Regions from separate parts of the Nesterenkonia sp. HG001 genome, predicted to be linked through region 3. Evidence: riboswitches for the same ligand, from Rfam matches in the RefSeq annotation. Region 3 holds a riboswitch; each other region holds the start of a gene.
The links. Region 3 has a riboswitch for thiamine pyrophosphate ahead of thiD (bifunctional hydroxymethylpyrimidine kinase/phosphomethylpyrimidine kinase). Riboswitches for the same ligand answer to the same signal wherever they lie in the genome.
Positions count from the first base shown of each region.

Region 1: another riboswitch for thiamine pyrophosphate. It lies ahead of ODE13_RS08030 (ECF transporter S component); the one in region 3 lies ahead of thiD (bifunctional hydroxymethylpyrimidine kinase/phosphomethylpyrimidine kinase).
Region 2: another riboswitch for thiamine pyrophosphate. It lies ahead of ODE13_RS08070 (3-oxoacyl-ACP reductase); the one in region 3 lies ahead of thiD (bifunctional hydroxymethylpyrimidine kinase/phosphomethylpyrimidine kinase).

Region 1 is NZ_JAOSZD010000004.1:84,445-91,935, reverse strand. Features, by position in the region: gene ODE13_RS08045 (ABC transporter permease) at 1-391, opposite strand, end outside; gene ODE13_RS08040 (ABC transporter permease subunit) at 396-1,391, opposite strand; gene ODE13_RS08035 (ATP-binding cassette domain-containing protein) at 2,106-4,649, opposite strand; gene ODE13_RS08030 (ECF transporter S component) at 4,669-5,322, opposite strand; TPP riboswitch at 5,419-5,572, opposite strand; gene ODE13_RS08025 (DUF4235 domain-containing protein) at 5,753-6,025, shown strand; gene mnhG (monovalent cation/H(+) antiporter subunit G) at 6,074-6,481, opposite strand; gene ODE13_RS08015 (monovalent cation/H+ antiporter complex subunit F) at 6,478-7,161, opposite strand; gene ODE13_RS08010 (Na+/H+ antiporter subunit E) at 7,161-7,491, opposite strand, start outside.
Region 2 is NZ_JAOSZD010000004.1:93,466-100,956, forward strand. Features, by position in the region: gene ODE13_RS08050 (ABC transporter ATP-binding protein) at 1-1,180, shown strand, start outside; gene ODE13_RS08055 (ABC transporter family substrate-binding protein) at 1,323-3,230, shown strand; gene ODE13_RS08060 (DinB family protein) at 3,420-4,004, shown strand; gene ODE13_RS08065 (carbon-nitrogen hydrolase family protein) at 4,083-4,922, shown strand; TPP riboswitch at 5,022-5,117, shown strand; gene ODE13_RS08070 (3-oxoacyl-ACP reductase) at 5,219-6,034, shown strand; gene ODE13_RS08075 (LLM class flavin-dependent oxidoreductase) at 6,037-7,395, shown strand; gene ODE13_RS08080 (aminotransferase class IV) at 7,376-7,491, opposite strand, start outside.
Region 3 is NZ_JAOSZD010000005.1:15,865-23,355, reverse strand. Features, by position in the region: gene chrA (chromate efflux transporter) at 343-1,584, shown strand; TPP riboswitch at 1,655-1,773, shown strand; gene thiD (bifunctional hydroxymethylpyrimidine kinase/phosphomethylpyrimidine kinase) at 1,764-2,639, shown strand; gene ODE13_RS09615 (GTP pyrophosphokinase family protein) at 2,642-3,637, opposite strand; gene ODE13_RS09610 (sugar-binding transcriptional regulator) at 3,825-4,820, opposite strand; gene ODE13_RS09605 (glycerol-3-phosphate dehydrogenase/oxidase) at 4,982-6,706, shown strand; gene ODE13_RS09600 (MIP/aquaporin family protein) at 6,908-7,491, shown strand, end outside.

The DNA of each region.
Region 1 (7,491 bases), on a different contig from region 3:
CCATCGCACAGCCGGCGAGCAGAGACATCAGCGGGGTTAGGACGCCGACGATCAGCCCGATCATCAACGAGGTCCGGGTGCCCTGGGCGAGCAGGGCGACCATGTCCACCCCGGCCGAGTTGGTGCCCAGCCAGTGCTCCGCGCTGGGCCCGGTGCCGAGGTTGAGGAAGTCCTGCTCCGTGTACTGCCAGGGGGTCAGGTGGTGCCCGAAGAGCGCGAAGGCACTGAGCAGGGCCAGCAGGAAGACGCCGAACACGGCCAGGCGGTTGCGCAGGAAGCGGGTGAGGATCAGCCGCTTCTTGCCCATCGGTCGGAATCTCACCGACTGGCCGGGCATCTCCTCAGCGGAGGCACGGGTGTTCTGCACAGTGCTGAGCGGAGTGATGGACATGGGATCACAGCCTCACTCTCGGGTCGACCAGGGAGGTGAAGAAGTCCGCGAGGATCGCACCGATGGCGAAGATGATGCAGCCATAGAAGACGATGATCACGGTGGAGTTGACGTCGTGGGCGTGCAGCGCGCGCAGTGCCCAGGAACCGAGGCCGTCCCAGTTGAAGACCATCTCAGCCATGACCGTGCCGGTGAACAGCGCCGGAATCGTGAAGGCGATCGACTGGGCGGTGGGCACGAAGGAGACCCGCAGGGCGTGCTTCCGGATCGCCTGGTTCCGGGTCAGACCTGTGGCTCGTGCCGTCCGGACGAAGTCCGCGTTGACGAAGTCCAGCAGATACTGCCGCTGCGAGATCTGCATCGCGGCCCAACCGAACAGCGTCATCGCGACAGTGGGCACCGTGTAGTGGGCGGCCATGTCCACGAACTGGTTCCAGGTGCCCTCCACGCCGATGCTCCGGAACCCCGTGACGTAGAAGATCTGTCGGCCGGTCAGCTCGTTGACCCAGATGGCGCCCCGCTGAACCAGCAGGTAGGCCACCGGGACGGGCACGATCATCGTGAAGTAGGAGTACCAGGTGGTCACCCGGTCCCCCATCCGATACTGGCGGGCCGCGGCGTAGACGCCCAGGATGATGCCGATGACCATCGTCAGCACGGTCGCCAGCAGAGTCAGCTGGGTGGAGATCCAGACGCGGATGGCGAACTCGTCGTTGACGAAGCCGCCGTTGGGCATCCGACCCCAGTCCCAGGCGGTGATGATGCCGGTGATCCACACCCAGTACCTCTGGAGCATGTTCTGCTCGGGATCAAGGTCGAGACGGCGCAGCGACTCCTGGGCATTCGCCCGGCTGGCCTCCGGGTCCAGGCCTCCGCCCATGATGTCCATGAGCTGCGCCTCGGGATTGAAGAAGCTGACGGCCATCAGATAGGACAGCGAGGTCACCGCGAAAGTCATCACGGCGTAGCGCACCAGGCGCAGGGAGAGAAACTTCAGCACGGTGGCCCCTCCTGCAGTGGGCCCCCGTGGCGGCGGCAGGGACGACGGGCGAGTCCTGGCGCGGCTGGGGCGGCGGGCTGGGCAGTTCGCTCAGCCGGGGCGCCCCGGGGGCTGATGGTCGACGTACTCACGGACGGGCGTTCCTCACATGACGCAGTCCGCCATCCGGCGGCAGCGATTCGTCGTCGCTCGAGCAGAAGGCTCCGGCGCCCGACCCGGACATCCCAGGGGACGGGCCAGGCCATCGGACGGTGAATCTCGTGATGTCGTCTCGGCGCCGGTGCGATCAGCTCAAGTGACGTATCTAACATCTGAACAAGGTGATGCCCACCCTACGCGTGGACGGGCCCGTCTGAGCAGGGATGACGGAGGTCAGCCGCATGAGTTTCGGTGATGGAGGAAGCAGGAGTGTCATCCATACCGATTTTCCATCTACTGTCACGGCTCAGGAGTCACCCTGTGCGAAACATGCCAGCATCGTCGGAGACCTGCAACACATCTTTCAAAGTTCCGCGTGATTCTGGGGTCGAGAAGCACCGACCAGAGGTGGCCCGGCGATGGTGGGCTCCCCGGGCACGGGGCGAGCCGTCACACGCTGGTGACCCGGGCGTCACATGGTCAGACGTCGCTTCTCCGGTCCGGCACGCAGGGCGCACCCAAGAAAAAAGACACAATGTGACGATCGCGCCCCGGCGGTGGCCTGTCGATCGGCGATCACCAGGCCGGGTTCCAGTGACCGCTGAGCACCGCAACCGCCAACGCCCCGACGGCCAGCAGCGCACCGCCCAGCACCACAGGGATGTCGACGACGCTGAAGCTCGCCGGGCGGGCCCAGGTCCGGGCCGGCGCAGGCCCGGAGGCACCTGAGGACGCACCGAAGCCGCGGGACTCCATGGTCACCGCCAGCCGGGTGGCCACCCGGATCGCCTGCACCAGCAGCCCGAAGGCCTGTGAGCAGGTCGCCCGGACCTTGCCCAGGAGCCCGCCCTGTGTGCCCACGCCGCGCGCCCGCCGCGCCAGCCCGATGGTGGTCCAGTGCTCGGCGAGCAGCCCCAGCAGCCGCATCGCCGCCAGCGCCCCGAGCACGAACCGCGCGGGCAGGCGCATCTGCTGGGCCAGCGAGTCGGCCAGATCGGTGGGATCCGTGGTGGAGAAGATGATCACTGAGGGCAGCACCACGGCGAGCGCACGGGCCCCCATCGCGATGCCCAGCTCCACCGAGCCCTCGCTGACCGTGGTGAATCCGAGGTCCAGCAGCACCGCCCCGGACTCCTCAGCAGCGATCGCCGTGCCCCAGACGGCCACCACGGATCCGATCGCGAAGGGCCAGATCCGCAGCAGGAACTGGCCCAGCCGCAGTCCGGCCCACGGCAGGAGCAGGAAGCTCGCCACGATCACCACCGAGGAGCTGACCCAGTCCATGGTGGAGACCAGCGCGGCCGTCACCAGCAGCACCGCGAACAGCTTCGCCAGCGCGTTGGCGCCCCCGAGTCGAGACTCGGAGCGCACCCCGGTCAGCATCGGGGCGGCGGTGCCGCGCGGTCGGGAGGCCCGGTGGTCGACGACGCCGTCACGCGGCGTCCGCCCGTCAGCGCAGTCGTCCTCCTCGAGCGCCTCCTCCTCGAGCGCGTCCTCCGCGGCGGCCTGCCCGGTCGCCTCAGGACGCAGCGGCATCTCCTCGGCCTGTAGAGCACGCAGGAACGCCTCGTCATGGGTCACCGCCACCACGGTGCCCCCGTCGTCGAGGTGCTCGCGCAGCAGTCGGATCAGTGCGGCGAAGGTGTGGGCGTCCTGCCCGAACGTCGGCTCGTCCAGCATGAGGACCTCCGGCCCGGCGGCGAGCACCGTGCCCACGGAGAGCCGACGCTTCTCCCCACCGGAGAGGGTGAACGGGTTGACCTCCGCCAGATGCGCCAGTCCCAGCCGGGTGAGCAGCCGAGCCACGCGGTGCTCGACGTCCTCTGAGGTGAACAGCGGAGCGTCCTCGCCGGGCTGCCGTGCCTGCCGGGCGCCGAGCGCAAGCTCCTCGCGGACCGTGGGCCGGACGAGCTGATGCTCCGGCTCCTGGAACACCATCCCGAGCCGAGCCACCAGATCCGCCGAGCGCCAGCGGTGCGGGTCATCCGTCAGGGCCTCGCCACGCGGCCCTTTGAGCTCTCCGGTGGCGACGAGCTCGCCCTCGTGGACGGGGATCAGCCCGGCCAGACTCAGCAGCAGGGTCGACTTCCCCGCCCCGTTGCGACCGGTGATACCCAGCGCCCGGCCGGCAGGGAGGTCGACGTCGATCCCCTGAAGCACCGGTGCCGGACGGCGGGACTGACGGCGCCGCGGCCTCTCCCGGGAGACGGCGAGCTCCCGTCCGGTCAGCAGGACCCGGGGCCTCAGGGCCTCGGGCCCCGCCGTGGCGCCCTCAGGCTGGGCACCGGCATCGGTGTCCAGAAGCAGGTCCGGGACCGGATCATGGCCCGGCACCCAGAGCCCGAGCTCCACCAGATCCGCCCGCAGATCGGCGTCGTCATGGATCCGCCCGGCGGGTACCCGGTGGCGCACGCCTCCGGCGGTGTCGAGCACGATCAGAGTGTCCACATGGTCCGCCCAGGTGGACAGCCGGTGCTCCACCACCAGCAGGGTGGATCCCTGGCGCGCGGAGGCTTCGATGACCGCGTCCCGCACTCTTCGGGTGCCGTCGGGGTCCAGGTTGGCGGTGGGCTCGTCGAGGAGCAGCAGGGCCGGGCGCATGGCCAGGATCCCGGCCAGCGCCAGCCGCTGCTTCTGCCCGCCGGAGAGCCGCGCGGTGGGATGGTCCAGCAGTGCTTGGGCCTGCTCCCCCGAGCCGGCCAGGCCGGTCTCCACCAGCACCTGTCGCACCCGGTCCCAGATCTGGTCCGCAGGCACGGCGAGGTTCTCCGGGGCGAAGGCGACGTCGTCACCCATCCGAGAGAGCACCACCTGGGACTCCGGGTCCTGCTGCATCAGACCCATCCGGCCGCGGGCCTGCTCCGGGGCGAGCCCGTCGATCAGCAACTCACCGGAGGAGACGGCCTCCTCATCATGGAGCACTCCGGCCAGCCCGTGGAGCAGGGTGGACTTCCCGGCCCCGGAGGCCCCCACCAGGAGCACCTTCTCCCCCCGGTCCAGGTGAAGGTCGAGCCCGTCCACGGCAGGGGCGGGCCGGTCGGCATGCTGATAGCGCCAGCCGCGGACCTCGACGGCGGCACCGCCGGCGAGTCTCCCGGGAGGGCGCGCCGACGTCGTCATGCGGTCCTGCGCCATCGGCTCAGCCCTCACGACGACGGCGCAGCACCGGCTCCTGATGCGCCCGGCGGGAGGCCAGCGGGCCCAACACCGAGGTGGCCGCCAGCCCGCGGGTAGCCAGCCAGGAGAGCAGCCCGGCGATGATCGCCCCGGAGAGCGTGAAGCAGCCGATGTGGATGAAGGTCTCCAACGGCGCGTAGGCGTACATGGGGATGATCCAGTGATAGGTCGCTCCGCCGAAGAACCCGGAGAGCGCGCCGGCGAGCATCGCGACCTCCAGCGTGTACCGGCGGTACAGGAACGCCAGGAAGATCAGCTCCGCGCCGAGCCCCTGCACGAAGCCGGAGGACAGCACGGTCAGCCCCCACTGGGAGCCCAGCAGGGCGGAGACCACGGCGGCGACCATCTCGCAGTAGATCGCGGCACCGGGCTTGCGGATGATCAGCATCCCCAGCACCGCGGGGAAGAGCCACATGCCGTGGACCAGGGTCGCGGCCGGCGGGTAGGCGGCGAAGAGCCCGCCGACGACGTGGTAGCTGAGGTTCCATCCCCAGAAGATGACCCCGGAGGCCACCGCCAGGGTGGAGGCGACGACGATGTCGGAGACCGACCAGCGGAAGGTCCGCGGCCGGGTCCCCGCGCGTGCCGGTGCAGTGGTGCGGTGCGTGCTGCTCATGATGCTCCCTCGTGTGACGAGCGTGGACCACGAGCACGCAGGGAGGGAGCCGTACCTGCCGCCGCGGACAGCCGATGACGGCGTGCAGGTCCGGCATCCGAGGACAGCTCGACTTCCTTCGCAGGCGTTGATCGGGCGGCATCGCGCCCGGGTTGTCCTGATCAGGTTCGAGGGTCTGGGCCGTCAGCCCACTCTCAGCGCATTCCGTCTCCCGCAGGGGGCGACGGGGAGCGCTCCCCTGTCGTGTCTCGAATGACGTGCCCCACAGTAGCGCATCCCCCTCCCTCCTGGCGGCCCGGCCCGCTAGGCTGGAGGCTGAGCAGGTCACCGATGAGCCCCGCCCTCGAGCGGGACGCCGACGTCGCCCTGTGCCAGACTCGCGTGAGAACCCCTACATCCGAATCCCACATCCGAATCCTCAGGAGTGCCGATGGACAAGATCATGGACAAGCTGCTGACCACCGGAATCTCCCTGGCCGGCGGCTACGCCGCCACCAAGGCCTTCGAGTTCGCCTGGCGGCAGGCCACCGGCGAGGACACTCCCCGGGCCAGCGAGGAAGAGGACATCTCGTTGCAGAAGGCCCTGGTCTTCGCCATCTCCTCCGCCGCCATCTCCGCAGGCGTTCAAGTGCTGTCCCAGCGCGGAGCCAAGGCCTCGGTGAAGAAGATCAAGGCCGCCTACGCGAATAAGGCTGAGGTCTGAGCGGCGCGCAGCAGGACGGCACGACACCACGGATCCCCGTCGGAGGTCTCAGCCCCCGTCGATCTCCCGGCGGGCTCCATGGCCCCGCGAGATCCGGTCCACTGCCCGGGCCAGCTCGTCCTGCGCCAGCTGCTCGGACTTAAAGTGCTTCGTCCGGTACCCGGCGCGCCCCACCACATGGGCGCTCGCCGGGGCGGTGAGGATCTGCAGACCCCAGGCGAGCAGGACGAGCACGACGCCGCTCCAGCTGCGCCAGGTGATCGCCGCGGCCAGCAGCAGACTCAGCAGGCCGAGGACCTGAGGCTTCGTGGCCGCATGCATCCGTGAGTGCAGATCCGGCAGCCGCACGAGTCCGATCCCGGCCGCCAGCGACATCAGCCCACCGATCACCAGGAAGACGGCGGCCACGGCATCAAGGATCTGATCCATCAGCTCCGCGTCCAGAAGGTCCATCATCGTGCTCCCTCCCCCGGCGCCTGGTCGGGAGTCTCTCCAGAGGGCTCCTCAGCCTCGTCCTGACCCTCTTCCTCCGCCGCACGGCGACGACGCGTGGTGAAGCCGGAACGGGTCAGCTCGTGGAACCACGAGGTCGCCGGGTCCTCATCCTCCCCGTAGCCGCGGGGAGCAAGAGTGCCGCCGTGGGGATCCACCGGGTCCATGCCGGCGAGCCGCGAGGGGCTGGCCGCATACGGCGCCCGCCCACCGTCCATGGCGCCACCATCACCCGAGGGTGCGGCGCCCGGCACGCCGGAGCCGGCGGGGCTCCCACCGCTCCCAGGCCCGGCATCCGCGCCGTCCGGTGCGCCCGAAGGCCCGCCGGAGCTCGTGGCCGCCTGCGGCAGCGCCCCGGTGAGCACGCTCGCCCCGGGATCCTCCGGCCGACGCACCGCCACATACCGGGCGATCGCCACGGCCCCGAGGAAACCGATCACGGCGGTGGCCACGACGAAGAGGATGAAGTCCTGGTGCCCTCGGGCGACCATGTCCGTGATCAGCATCGAGGAGACGATGATCAGGATGACGTCCACACTGATCACCCGATCCAGCACCGATGGCCCCCGGAACACGCGGAAGACAGAGCAGAGCACAGCCACCGTCAGCAGCGCCTGGGAGATCCAGTAGGCGTAGGTCAGCATCAGCGCCCTCCCTCCTCTGAGGCGCCGGCGGGGCCGCGACCGAGCATCGCGGACGACGGAGCCGCAGAACGCGTCGGGATCGCCTGATCGCGCTCCGTCTTGGAGAAGCCACTGACGCGGCCCAGCCGCTTCTCGGCCTTCACCACCGCCAGCTCCGATCGGTTCCCGCAGCTGCGGAGCACCAGTGCCTCAGTGCGCAGGGCATCCTGCCGGATGCGCTCGGCGTCGTGGTCGTCGGTGACGTTGAGGCAGTGCAGGTACAGGGTCGCCGTGGTGCGATCCACATCGATCACCAGCGAGCCGGGCACCAGTGCCAGCGCGTGGCCTGTC
Region 2 (7,491 bases), on a different contig from region 3:
GCCGGGCGCGGACGGCGTCGGGCCGGTGCACAGCGCGGCCTGTGTGCGGCTCGAGGAGACGCATCTGTCCGACCCCCGGGTGGTCTACGGGGTGGAGAAGGTCGCCCCGTCGGCCATCGAGCTGACTCCACGGGAGTCGCGCCGGACGGTGCTGGAGGTCGGGCATCTGAGTCGGCGCTTCGAGCTGCGTTCCCGGCTGCTGAAGCGCCGGCTGGGCACTATCCAGGCAGTGGATGACGTCAGCTTCGAGGTGCGGGAGGCCGAATGCTTCTCCATCGTGGGGGAGTCCGGCTCGGGGAAGAGCACCACGCTGCTGGAGATCATGGAGCTGGACCCGCCCGAGGGCTCTACGATCCATCTCGCAGGAACGGAGATCCACGGCTCGAAGAAGAAGCACCGGGCGTCCAAGGAGCAGCGTGCCGGGATCCAGATGGTCTTCCAGGACCCCACCGGAGCTCTCTCCCCACGGCAGACCGTCTACGAGCTGCTCGCCGAGCCGATGCAGGCCCAGGGGTGGAAGCCGGAGCGCATCACCGCCCGGGTCTTCGAGCTGGTCGAGATCGTGGGCTTGCAGCCGGATCACCTGGACCGGTTCCCCAACGCCTTCTCCGGAGGGCAGCGGCAGCGCATCGGTATCGCCCGGGCGCTGGCCCTGGACCCGGAGATCATCGTCCTCGACGAGCCGGTCTCCGCCCTGGACGTGTCCATCCAGGCCGGGGTCATCAATCTGCTGCAGCGGCTGAAGTCAGAGCTGGGGCTCTCCTACGTGATGGTCGCCCATGATCTCTCGGTGGTGCGCCACATCTCGGACCGAGTGGCGGTCATGTACCTGGGACGACTGGTGGAGATCGGTGACGTCGAGCAGATCTATGAGAACCCGCGGCACCCCTACACGCAGGCTCTGCTCGCGGCGATCCCGGTGCCCGACCCTGAGGTCGAGACGCGCCGGAAGCATCTCGTGCTGGAGGGCGATCTGCCTTCGCCCACGGACGTGCCGGTCGGCTGCAGCTTCCGTCCCCGGTGTCCTCTCTACGTGATGCTGCCGAAGGACAGGCAGACCGTGTGCGAGGAGGTCGAGCCCGAGCTGGAGCATCTGGATGGCAGAGCCGATGTCGACCAACGGGTGGCCTGCCACCATCCGACCGATCTGCTCGGTGTCAAGCAGACCTCGCTGAGCTGAGCGGCGATGTGCTGAAGAGTCTCCGGCCGAGGAGCCCGCCCGCCTCGACCGGTCAGTGGCCCTGAGACGGCGAAGCCTCGTCGGTCAGGGAGGGAAGAGCGGAGCTTGGGCGTCCGTGCATTCGTACTGGAGGAGAGGACAGATGACATTTCCGAAGAGAAGGACCCTGCGACGCAGGGCAGCGCTGCCCGGTGCCGTGCTGGCGATCGGCGCGCTGACCCTGTCGGGCTGCGGCGACGGTGAGGGCGGAGGTGGCGGATCTGCTCCCGATGAGGCCTCACTGAGCGGCGATCTCGCCGAGGTCTATGACATCAACGCCCAGCCTGCCGACGCCCTCCAGGAGGGCGGCCAGCTCACCCTGCCGATCGGTCACCTGGGTCCGAACTTCAACGGTCTGACCAATGCGGGCAACGCGCAGGACACCCGGCAGATCCTCAGCGCCGTGCACACCGCCAGCGCCTGGAGGTTGGACCCGGAGGGCGACTACGTCCTGAACGAGGACTACTTCCTCTCCGCGGAGCAGGAGATCACCGACGACGGCGTCCAGCTGCTCCACTATGAGCTCAATCCGGAGGCCGTCTGGAACGACGGCACGCCGATCGACTTCGAGACCTATGAGCACACCCTCGCCATCCGTTCCGGGGACGAGGAGGGCTACGACCTGGTGAGCACCACGGCCTATGACCAGGTCGAGAGTGTCGAGCAGGGTGAGGATGAGTGGCACTTCACCATCACCATGGAGGAGATGTATCAGCCCTGGCAGAGCATCTTCAACGGGGGCAGTCAGGGAGACAGCCCCATCATCCACCCGGACGTGGACACTCCGGAGGAGTTCAACGACGGATTCGTGAACGACGTCCGTCCCGAGTTCCTCGCGGGCCCCTTCACCGTGGACACCATGGACCTGGCCGCCAATGTCATCTCGTTGGTGCCCAACGAGAACTGGTGGGGCGAGGCGCCGGTGCTCGATCGGCTGAACTTCGCCACCTATGAGGCCAGTGCGACCATCCCGGCGTTCCAGAACGGCGAGATCGATGCCACCAGCGTCGCGACCCGGCCCCGCTACGAGGAGCTCACCGAGTGGTCCGAGGACGGCTACGACATCCGTCGGGGCCAGCGCATGGCCACCTGTGGCTTCGTGCTTAACGGGGACGCCACCAACCTCGACGACGTGGCGGTGCGTGAGGCGATCTTCCGCGTCCTGGACCGCGGGCAGCTCGCCGCCATCCAGTTCGAAGGCATCAACTGGGACGAGGAGACTCCCGGGTCCTGGCTGATGATGCCCTTCGATGAGCGCTATGAGGACGCCTACCCGGTCGAGGACGACGACCCGGAGGGTGCCGAGGAGGTGCTCGAGGAGGCCGGCTGGACCTTCGAGAGTGAGGACGACGAGTTCCGCAGCCGCGACGGCGAGGAGCTCCGCGTCGTCTTCAACACCTTCGGGGATGACCCGATCAACCAGGCCATGGTCCAGGCCGCGCAGAGCATGGCGGCCGGTGCCGGGATGAACCTGGACGTCAACAACCAGGGGGCGGGGCAGTTCGGCGAGGTCGTCGGCGGGCGTGACTTCGGCCTGGTCAACATGTGCTACGGCAAGGCCGGGGCGGACCCGACCAGTGCCCCCAACCAGTTCTACTCCACTGGTGACGGAAACCTGACCGGGCTGGGGAACGAGGAGCTCGACGACCGGATCAGCGAGCTGTTCGGCATCGAGGACGACGATGAGCGCTTCGCCGAGGCGCAGGCCCTGGAGCAGGAGGCGCTCAGCGAGTACTTCCACTACCTCGCCTACGCCAACGGTCCGGTGATCACCGCCTTCCGTGAGGGGCTCGCGAACTACGGTCCGAGCCTCTTCGAGACCACGGACTGGACTCAGGTCGGCTGGGAGGACGACGCCGGCCACGACGGCACCGACACCGGCGTCGACGTCGAGGAGCTCGAGGACACGGATCCCGAGGACGCGGACGAGGATGCTGACGAGGCTGAGGACACGGAGGCTGAGGAAGCCGACGAGGATGCCGACGAGGAGGACGCGGACGAGGAGGACTGAGGCTTCCCGGCCCCCGCGACGCGTCATGTGTCCCCGTCCTGTTCGTTCGTCCCCGTGCAATTCCACGGGGACGAACGAACATCACGGGGACAAGACGCAGAGCAGAGAGAGCCCACCAAGTGCTGGTGGTGTCAGGGTGCGGCCGGGGAACGGTGCCGTGGGAATGAGGCAGCTCCTACAGTTCGCTCCATGAGCGATGATGATGCTGAGTCAGAGATGCTGCTGCGCTACCTGCAGGGGCTCCGTGAGGCCCTGCTGTGGAAGCTCGACGGCGTCCCGGAGCATGACGTCCGCCGGCCGCTGACGGCGACCGGGACGAACCTGCTGGGCCTGGTCAAGCATGTGGCCAGCATGGAGATGGGCTACTTCACCGCACCGCTGGGCCGTCCCAGTCCGGTGCCGATGCCGTGGCTGGAGGCCGGCGCCGCCCTCAACGCTGACCTCTACGCGACCGAAGAGGAGAGCAGCGAGTGGGTGCGGGACTTCTACCGCACCTCCTGGCGGACCACCGACGACGCCGTCGCCGAGCTGGGCCTGGGTGCGCCTGCCCAGGTGCCCTGGTGGGGAAAGAACGGGCGCACCACTCTGGGGCGGCTGGTGGTCCACCTGATCGCTGAGACCGCACGGCACGCGGGTCATGCCGACATCCTGCGTGAGCAGCTCGACGGCGCCGTGGGCATGCAGGACGGCAATGACAACATGCCCCCGGCCGGGGATGCCGAGTGGCAGGACCATGTGGTGGAGCTGCAGCGCATCGCCGACGAATTCCTCTGAGCGTGAGGCGTCTGCGGAACCAGGGGAGGGATTTGGCCGGCGCTCCCGGGACGCGGCGCTGCGACGTAGGCTGGGCCCATGCGTATCGCAGCAGCACAGATCGTCACCGGTGAGGACCCGCAGCAGAACCTGGCGCTCGTCGAGAAGTGGACGGCGCAGGCCGTGGAGGCCGGCGCCCGTCTGGTGGTGTTCCCCGAGGCCGTTCAGCGGGCTTTCGGGCACTCGCTGACACCCATCGCCGAGCCTGTCGACGGCGCCTGGGGCACCGAGCTGCGCCGGATCGCGGAGCGCCACGGGGTCGCGATCGTCGCGGGCATGTTCACCCCCGCACAGCCGGGGGAGCAGGGCCGCGAGCGGGTCACGAACACCCTCCTCGCAGTGGACGGCGCAGTGGACGGCACCGGAAACGGCGTGCTGGCCGCCTACGACAAGATCCACCTCTACGACGCCTTCGGCTTCCAGGAGTCCAAGACCGTGGCACCCGGTGAGGCCCCGGCCCGGTTCGCTCTGGACGGGCAGACGCTGGGGCTGGCGACCTGCTATGACATCCGCTTCCCGAACCTGTTCACCGCCCACGCCCGGGCCGGGGCGCTCGCCACCATCCTGCCGGCGTCGTGGGGTGCCGGGCCGGGCAAGGTGGACCAGTGGCGGCTGCTGGCTCGTGCCCGGGCGCTGGACTCCACGCAGTACGTGATCGCCTGCGGTCAGGGCCTGCCCTCGGCCGCCGGCGTCGAGCCAGTGGAAGGGGCGCCCACCGGGGTGGGGCACTCGATGATCGTCTCGCCCACCGGAGAGGTGCTCGCCGAGGCCGGGGAGGCCCCGGAGCTTCTGGTGGCGGACCTCGACGCCGACGTCGTCACCGCTGCCCGGCAGAAGCTCCCGGTGCTGGCCAATGCCCGGGAGATCCCGCAGGTCTGAGGCTCACAGAGCCCAGAGGGCTCAGGAGTCTGCGGGACGACGGCTGACGGCCCGTCCTGTCATCGACTGGCTGTGACGCCCGCCATGTGATGAGATGAAGGCTGTGACACGGGGTGCCGCACTCTGCGGCTGAGATGACACCCGTCGAACCTGATCCAGTTAGCACTGGCGAAGGGATCGTCCGGCTGGTGCGGCGTTCGGCCGCATCGCGGCGGTGAGCATCGGTCCGCAGATGGCCGCAGGCTCACGTCGCACATCGCCTGCGGGCTGCCTTCGCCTCGAGACGAGAGGCACGCATGAGCACCGCCACCATCACCACAGAAGCCACCGCCCAGCACAACGACGGCGCGCTGCCGCTGAGCGAACAGGTCGTCGTCGTCACCGGCGGCGCCCGCGGCCTGGGCGCAGCCCTGACCGCCGCCTTCCTGCGCGAGGGCGCCCGGGTGGTGGTCAACTACCACTCCTCGCAGGCCGCCGCCGAGGAGATCGCTGCCGCCCACGCGGAGCGGGCGCTCGCGGTGCAGGCCGACGTCCGCGACGCGGGGCAGGTCCGCAGCCTGATCAGCACCGCGAGGGAGCACTTCGAGCGTCCGGTGACCACGGTGGTGAACAACGCCCTGGTGGACTTCGCTTTCACCGGCGACGCCCGCTCCAAGGCCGACGCGATCACCGCCGAGGAGTTCGAGGCCCAGTTCGCCGGCTCCGTGACCGGTCCGCTGAACCTCATCCAGGCGGCCCTGCCCGGGATGCGCGAAGCCGGCCAGGGCCGAGTCATCACCATCGGCACCAACCTCTTCCAGCACCCGGTGGTGCCCTACCACGACTACACCGCCGCCAAGGCGGCCCTGCTCTCGCTGACCCGTACCTTCGCCGACGACCTCGGCCCCGACGGCATCACCGTCAACATGGTCTCCGGTGGGCTGCTGCGCACCACCGACGCCTCCGCCGCCACCCCTGAGGTGGTCTTCGACGCCATCGCCGCCGGCACTCCGCTGCGCAAGGTCACCACCCCGGAGCAGCTGGCCGACGCCGCGCTGTTCTTCGCCTCCCCGTGGTCCCGCGGGGTCACCGGGCAGAATCTCATCGTCGACGGCGGGCTGGTGAAGGGCTGAGCATGGGAACGGTCGCACCGGAGGTCAAGCTCAACCTGTTCCTCTTCGGCGTCGGGCACCACAAGGCCGCCTGGCGCGCCCCGGACTCCGCTGTCGAGCGCCTCGGCGACGTCGACTACTACATCGACCTGGCCCGCACCGCCGAGCGCGGGAAGCTGGACGCGGTGTTCTTCGCCGACGGCCACTCGCTGGGCATCGGCGCTGTCGAGGACGGCCCCACCTGGTTCCTGGAGCCGCTGACGCTGCTCTCCGCCATGAGTCAGCACACCGAACGGATCGGGCTGGTCAGCACGGTCTCCTCCACGTTCTGGACACCGTTCCACGCGGCCCGGCTGCTCGCCGGCCTGGACCACATCAGCGGCGGTCGCATCGGCTGGAACGTGGTGACCTCCATGTTCGACGCCGAGGCGCAGAACCACTCCTATCCGTCTATGCCTGCCCATGCAGAACGCTACGCCCGGGCCGAGGAGTTCATCGACGCCGTCATCCGGCTCTGGGACTCCTGGCCGCAGGAGTCCCTGCTGCACGAGCGGGACGGCCGCTACGCCGACGGTGGCATGATCGCGCCCATCGACCACCAAGGCGAGCACTTCCAGGTCGCGGGGCCGCTCAACGTGCCCCGCCCGCCGCAGGGCCGGCCGGTGCTCTTCCAGGCCGGGGCCTCGGAGCAGGGCCGGGACCTCGCCTCACGTCACGCGGAGGCGATCTACGCCGTCGCCTACGACGCCGAGGCCGCACTGGCCTACAGCACCGACGTGCGACGCCGGCTCGCCACCGTCGGCCGTGACCCCCGCGGCACCGCGATCATGCCCGGGCTGGTCACCTACGTGGGCTCGACCATAGCTGAGGCGCGGGCCAAGCAGGCCGCCCTGGACGAGCTGCTGCCCACCGAAGCCTCGCTGCGCCAGCTGAGCGTGTTCATCGGTCAGGACGCCTCGGGCTGGGAGCTGGACGCGCCGGTCCCGGATCTGCCCCCGTTGGAGGAGTTCACCGGGCCCAAGGGCCGCTACGCGACGATCCTGCGGATCATCGCCACCGAACAGCCCACGGTCCGGCAGCTGCTGGGACGGCTCGCCGCCGGGGGAGGGCACTGCACCATGGTTGGCACCCCGGAGTCCATCGCAGACGAGATTGAACGCTGGGTCGACGCCGGCGCCGCCGACGGCTTCAACCTCATGCCGCCCACCCTGCCGGGCGGGATCGAGGACTTCGTGGAGCACGTGGTCCCGGAGCTGCAGCGCCGTGGCCGATTCCGGAGCGAATACACCGGCACCACGCTGCGCGACCACCTCGGCCTGCAGATCCCGGAGCGGCGCGGCTCCGAGGTGCAGGAGTCCGCGCTCAGTCCAGCGGGTGGTTGACGGGCAGGTCCTCGGCGAGCAGATCGATCAGCTCAGCGGTGAGCTCGTCGTCCACGGCCAGGTCGGCGTCGTCGAGGCGGGCCACCGGGGAGACCA
Region 3 (7,491 bases):
GACGTCGGGCGCTGGTCCGCACTCGCAGCCGCACACCGGCCGGCGCCGCCGCCGCGGCTGCCGTGCCCGGATCATGGAGCTGGGCGCGCGCGCGTGGGCAGGCAGACGCTGGGGCAGGAGCCCGTGCCTCCCGGGGACAAGCTCCACCGCCCCATGGAGGTGGTGATCCATGATGCGGGTGGTCTGCAGGGCAGTGGCCTGGGACAGCTCGGTCATGCCTCCAGAGTCTACTGACCTCCCCGTAGCCGGCCTGCGGGTCCACCCGTCGCTCGCAGGCGGCAGAACGGGACGAGGCGGTGACGTTCGCCATCCGTTAACCTGACTTCGACAGTCTGGAGTCCTGTGAGCCACGTACACCACCCCTCAGTCCCCGCTCGAGGCCATGACGGCAGCGTCGCCGAGGTCTTCCTCATCTTCCTCCGTCTCGGACTGACCTCGTTCGGCGGTCCGGTCGCCCACCTGGCCTATTTCCGTGAGGCCTTCGTGGAGCGGCGCCGGTGGCTGAGCGAGAAGGCCTATGCGGATCTCGTCGCTCTGTGCCAGTTCCTGCCGGGGCCGGCCTCCAGCCAGGTCGGGATGGCCCTGGGCCTGCAGCGAGCCGGCTGGGGAGGCATGTGCGCGGCATGGTTCGCCTTCACTCTGCCCTCGGTGCTGCTCCTGGTGGCCTTCGCCTATGGTGTCGCCACGCTCGGGGACCTCTCTGATGCGGGCTGGATCCACGGGCTCAAGGCCGCCGCCGTCGGCGTCGTCGCCCATGCGGTGCTCGGCATGGCGAAGACGCTCACCCCGGATGCGCCCCGGGCGAGCATCGCCGCCGGGGCCATGATCACTGTGGTGCTCGTCCCGCAGCCTTTCGTGCAGGTGGGGGCGATCGCCGTCGCCGGACTGGTCGGCCTGCTGTGGCTGCGTCCCGAGACTCCCCAGCCCCGGGACGAGGACACCTTCACCGTCAAGGTCTCCAAGAAGGTCGCCGCCGGTGCGCTGATCCTCTTCGGTGCCCTGCTGGTGGGGCTGCCGCTGCTGGTCGCCTCCGCCGGATCGGCCGCTTGGCACGGGGCGGCCCAGCTGGTGGACCTCTTCTATCGCGCAGGCTCTCTGGTCTTCGGCGGCGGGCACGTGGTCCTCCCGCTGCTGGAGGCGGAGATGGTCGGGCCCGGGCTGGTCGACTCGGAGGTCTTCCTGGCCGGCTACGGCGCCGCCCAGGCGGTCCCCGGCCCGCTCTTCACCTTCGCCGGCTACCTGGGCGCCTCGACGACCGAGGGGCCCGGAGGTGCCGCCGGGGCGCTGATCGCCGTGGGGGCGATCTTCCTGCCTGCGGCGCTGCTGGTCATCGGAGCCCTGCCGTTCTGGGAGGCGCTGCGCGGTGCGCCGCTGGCACGGCGGGCATTGACGGGTGTCAACGCCGGGGTGGTCGGAATCCTCGCGGCCGCGCTCTATGACCCGGTGTTCACCGCCGGAGTGCTCGACGTCGGCCTGGTGGCACTGGCCGTGGCCGTGGCGTCCTTCGTCGCGCTGAACAGCTGGAAGGTGCCCGCCTGGGCGGTGGTCATCGGTGCAGGCCTCCTGGGCTGGATCGTGCTCTGAGCACCGTCCGGGACGTGCCGTCGTCGGGCAGACCGTGTGAGGTCCCGCACGCCCTCGTCGACTAGACTCGATCAGCGGCACGGGGTGCCTGAGCCTGCGGAGCGACTCTGCCCAGCGGCTCAGGCTGAGAGCACACCCGTTGAACCTGATCCTGATCATGCTCGCGAAGGGATGCCCCGATGAAGTCACCCTCCTCTGCTCGCCCAGCTCCGGGCGCCCCACGGGAGATTCCCAACATTCTCTCCATCGCCGGGACCGACCCCACCGGGGGAGCCGGGATCCACGCGGACCTGAAGAGCTTCGCCGCCCACGGCGGCTACGGGATGGCGGTGGTGACTGCGCTGGTCGCGCAGAACACCCAGGGTGTCCGGGAGATCCATCTGCCCCCGATCTCCTTCCTGCAGGCGCAGCTGGAGGCGGTCAGCGACGACGTCGCTCTGGACGCGGTCAAGGTGGGCATGCTCGGAACGGTGGACGTCATCGAGACGGTCTCCACCTGGTGGGACGCCCTGCCGGGCCGGCCCTGGTTGGTGGTGGATCCGGTGATGGTCGCAACCTCGGGGGACCGGCTGCTCCAACCCGACGCCGAGCAGGCGCTCATCGGGTTTCTGCACCGGGCGGACCTCATCACCCCGAACATCCCGGAGCTGGCGCTGCTGGCCGGAGGACCACCCGCCGAGGACGGCGAGTCGCTGATCCGCCAGGCCCGCACGGTGGCGGACGCCCATGACGTCGTCGTGCTCGCCAAGGGTGGTCACTTCGACGACGACGAGGTCGAGGACATCCTGGTCCACCCGGCCGAGGCCGACGGCACCCGCACGCCTGAGGGGCGGCACGTCTCGGAGCGCATCCGCACCACCAACACCCACGGCACCGGCTGCTCGGTGTCCTCAGCGCTGGCCGCACTGCGGGCACGTGGACTGGACTGGGAGACGGCGGTGCCGGTGGTCAAGGAATGGATGACGGCGGCCCTGCGAGACACCGAGCGGCTCGACGTCGGCCGCGGCCACGGACCCATCCAGCACTTCGCGCAGCTGTGGGAACGCCGCTTCTGAGCTCAGTTCTGCTGAGAGGAGGCCTGCTGGGCGATGTCCTCCCACTTCCAGGCGGCTGTGGTGGCCTGCTCGCCGGAGAACTCGTCCTCCGAGAGCTCCTCATCCGGGAACCACGGCCCGGTGCGGGGCCGGTCGGCAGCGGCTGGGGTGGGGCCGGTGGCGCCCTGGCCAGAGGTGGGGGCCTGCTCCTTGAGCTGAGTCACGCGGTCCCTGATCTCAGCCATCTGGCGATCCAACGCGGCAGCCTTCTCCGCGGCGTCACGCAGCTCCTCGTGAATGTCGTCCGGGACCTCGCCGGAGTAGGTGTAGTAGATCTTGTGCTCCAGGGAGGCCCAAAAGTCCATGGCGACGGTGCGGATCTGCACCTCGACGTAGACGAACTCGGTGCGATTCGAGAGGAACACCGGCACCTGCACGATCACGTGCAGACTTTGGTAGCCATTGGGCTTGGGACTACGGATGTAGTCCTTGACCTCCACGACCCGCAGGTCCGGCTGACTGCACAGCATCTCCGCCACCCAGTAGGCGTCGGAGACGAAGGAGGTGGTGATGCGGATGCCCGCGATGTCTCGGATCGACCCACGGATGCCCTCCAACGTCGGCTCGCAGCCGTAGCGCTGCACCTTGTCCAGGATCCGATCCAGGGACTTCAGCCGGAAGTTCACGTGCTCGATGGGGGAGTAGTCGCGGGTGTGCTCGAACTCCTCACGCAGCACGTTGATCTTGGTGAGCACCTCGTCCATGCCGAACTTGTAGTGCAGCTGGAACTCGGTGAGCTGTCGGCGGATGTCGATCATCCGCGGCACCACCCCGGTGGTGCCGTTCTTGCCGGCGTTGGTGTGGAGCTGCTTCAGCAGCTGCTGATAGGTGTCGTCCTCATGCTCCTCGCTCCGGGCGAGGGCGGAGCCGGTGGGGCGGGGCTGCTGCCGGGGGGAGGGGCTTCGCCCATCAGTCGACAGGAGACGGCTGTCGGCCTCAGTGGACTGGCCAGCGGACATGGTCACTCCTTCGTATTCCATCCCGGGGCAGAACTGCTCGCCGGGGAGGTCGAGTCGGTGCACCTCGACCCCTTCGATTCTCGACCCTAGGAGCAGAACCTGTGAAGTCCCTCGACGGTTGTGGCCGAATCGATACCTTCCGCGCCGCGATGGACCGCGGCGGAGACCTGTGGCGTGCAGGCCCCGTTCAGGCCCCTCCGGCAGGCTGATCGCGCGAGTGCCCGTAGGCCAGCCTGTCAGCGGAGACCTGGTCGAGCACCAGGTCGGTGACGAGCCCGGCGGCGAGGGCTCCTCGCAGTGCGGGAACCTTGTGCGGCCCGTTGACCACGCAGATCCGCCGCGGGACGCGGACCAGCTCCGAGGGCACCGGACCGGAGCCGCGGCGGTTGAGCGCGATGTCCTCCCAGCTGCCGTCCGCTCGGAGGAAGACGGTGCAGACATCGCCGACCACCTGCTCTGAGGAGAGCGCGTTGAGGTCGTCGCGGCTGAGGTACCCGCCGGAGTACACCTGGGAGGGCAGACCCTCGGCGAAGGTGCCGACGCCGAAGACCGCCAGCGCGGCGCGGCGGTGCATGTCCAGGATCCGTCGCGTGGAGCGTTCGCGCCACAGCGCCTGCTTGGTCTCCTCATAGTCGAAGAATGCGGGCACGGCGAAGACATGGGCGCGCGCGCCATAGGCCGCGGCGAACCGCTCGACCACTCCGATCCCGGTGCCCAGGGGCGCGCCGATGCCCTCCGGCTCGGAGTTGACGGCTCCGTTGAGCTGGACGACGTGCAGGTCCGGAACCTCCCGTCTGTTCAGCCGGGCCACCACTGAGGTCATGGTCTGGCCCCAGGCGACGCCGACCACGGAGTCGGGACGCACCAGCCGGTCGACCAGGCCGGCGGCGAGCACCGCCACGCTGTCGCTGCGGCGCGAGGGTGCGTCGCCGCGTTCGGAGACGGCCACATGGGCACGCACCCCGTAGAGCTCCCCGATCCGGTGCTCCAGGGCGCTGGGACGGTCCACGGGAGGGTGCAGGGAGATCCGCACGATGCCCTCGCGCCGTGCCTGCTGGAGAAGCCGGGAGACTGTCGATCGGGAGACGCCGAGCTCTGCGGCCACCGCCTGCATCGTGCGATGTTCCCCGTAGTACATCCGTGCAGCGTGGTACTCGGCCTTCTCCCGATACGTGGTCTTCATAGGGCGCAGTATCCCCTATTTCTGCACGTATGTGCAGATTCCTTGAGAAGATGCACCACACCCGGTGAGATGGACCCCACATCGCCGTCCATGTGACAAGGAGATCGCCGGTGAGAGCAGAGCCGCTCAGCGCAGAGACCCGCCGTGAGGCGCTGGACGCCATGGCAGGGACCAGTCCCGAGGACCCTCTGGACATCCTGATCGTCGGCGGAGGTGTCGTCGGCGCAGCCGCGGCCTTCGACGCCGCCACCCGAGGCCTGCGTGTGGGCCTGGTGGAGTCGCAGGATCTGGCCCAGGGCACATCCTCCCGTTCCTCGAAGCTCGTCCACGGTGGTCTGCGCTATCTGCAGATGCTGGACTTCAAGCTCGTCGCCGAGGCCCTGCGCGAGCGCGACCTGTTGCTGAAGCACACCGCGCCGCACCTGGTCCGTGCCCTGCCGTTCGTCTTTCCCTTCGAGAAGCGGGTGGTCGACCGCGCCTTCATCGGCTCCGGCGTCTCGCTCTATGATGCGATGTCCATGCGGCCGGGGGAGAAGCGTCCGGTGCCGTTCCACCGCCATCTCTCCCGCACCCGCCTGCGCCAGCGCTTCGCCGGCCTGGACCACGAGAAGTTCATCGGCGCGCTGGAGTACTACGACGCCCAGGTCGACGATGCTCGCCTGGTGATGACTCTGGCTCGGAGCGCCCACAGCCTCGGCGCCCAGATCGCCACCCGTACCGAGGTGATCGAGTATCTGCGTGCGGAGGCTCCCGACGTCGACGACGCCGATCAGGCCGCCGCCGAGCACGCCCCGGTCCGGGGAGTGGCCGTGCGGGACAAGGAGACCGGGCGACGCCTGGAGATCCACGCCCGGGAGACGATCCTGGCAGCCGGCGTCTGGACCGGACGTCAGCAGGAGACCGCCGACGTGCCGTCTGGGCTGAAGGTGCTCGCCTCCAAGGGCATCCACATCACTGTGCCCAAGGACCGGATCGCCGCGGACGACCACGTCGGAGTGATCACGCAGACCGAGAAGTCGGTCCTGTTCATCATTCCCATGGGGAACTACTGGTCCATCGGCACCACCGACACCGCCTGGCACGAGGACGTCGACACGCCTGCACCGACCTCGGAGGACATCGACTACGTGCTCGAGCACGCCAACGCCGTGCTGGAGGCGGATCTCAGCCGGGAGGACGTCATCGGCAGCTGGGCGGGCCTGCGGCCGCTGCTGCAGCCGATGGAGACTGACGAGTCCAAGAGCTCCAAGGTCTCCCGCGAGCACACCGTCATGCAGCTCTCTCCGGGACTCTCCGCAGTGGCCGGGGGCAAGCTCACCACCTATCGGGTGATGGCCGAGGACATCATCTCCTTCGCGCTCGGAGACCGCCAGGTCCACCGCGAGAGCCTCACTCATGCGATGCCGCTGCTGGGCGCGCAGGGCTACAGCGAATGGGAGTCCCGTGCCCCCGAGATCGCCCGCGACTACGGCTGGTCCGACGAGACCGTGGACCGCCTGCTGAACCGCTATGGCTCCCTGCTGGCCGAGCTGCTCGCCTTGGTGGACCAGGACGCCGATCTCGGCAAGGAGGTCCCGGACAGCGGGGGCCACCTCCGCGTGGAGTTCGTCTACGCCGCCCGCGCCGAGGGTGCCCTGCACGTGGAGGATCTCCTGGAGCGTCGCACACGGGTCTTCCACGAGGTGCCGGACCGTGGTCTCCGGGCCATGGAGACCGTCGTCGAACTGGTCGCCCCGATCCTGGCCTGGGACGAGGAGACCGTCTCCCGGGAGAAGTCGGCCTTCACCGGAGTGGTGGAGGCGCATCTGGCCGCCGAGCGCTCCAGCAGCGACGCCGAGGCGGCCGGACTGGTCTCCGCGGCGACGCCCGAATACCTGCCTGGCTAGTCCGAGGTGCTGCCGTCGCCGGGAGCTCCCGGCGGCGGCAGCACCACCGCAGCTCTGTGGCCCCGCCGGGGGCGGGCATTCGTGTATCCGCTGGGCAGTGTGATGGGCGACACTGAACGAGAGGCTGATAGGGGTCGAGAAAGCTTGACGGGTACATCATTCGCATCGTATTCAAAGACGAATATCTTCTGAGAGGAAACCATGGGAACAATCTTCCTGTTTGAGATCATGGGGACGGCCATGCTCATCCTGCTGGGTGCCGGGGTGGTCGCCAACGCGATCCTCGTCGGCACCAAGGGCATGGGCGGCGGCTGGCTGCTGATCAACTTCGGCTGGGGGCTCGGCGTCTTCGCCGGTGTCTACGTGGCCTACGGCTCCGGTGCGCACATCAACCCGGCCGTCACCGTGGGTCTGATGACCTCAGGGGCCGAGGAGTTCGCTCCGGGCATCGCGGCGAACCTGCAGAACATGCTGGCCTACTTCTCCGCGCAGATGATCGGCGCCTTCCTGGGGGCCGTCGGCGCCTGGCTCGCCTACAAGAAGCACTTCGACGATGAGACCGACCCCGGTAAGATCCTCGGGGTGTTCTCCACCGGCCCGGAGAAGCGCGCCTACGGGTGGAACGTGGTCACCGAGGTCATCGGCACCTACGTGCTGGTCCTGCTGGTGCTGATGTTCGGTGAGACACCTGCCGAGCTCGGACCTCTGGCGGTGGCCCTGGTCGTCGTCGGCATCGGTGCCTCACTCGGTGGGCCCACCGGCTACGCCATCAACCCCGCTCGTGA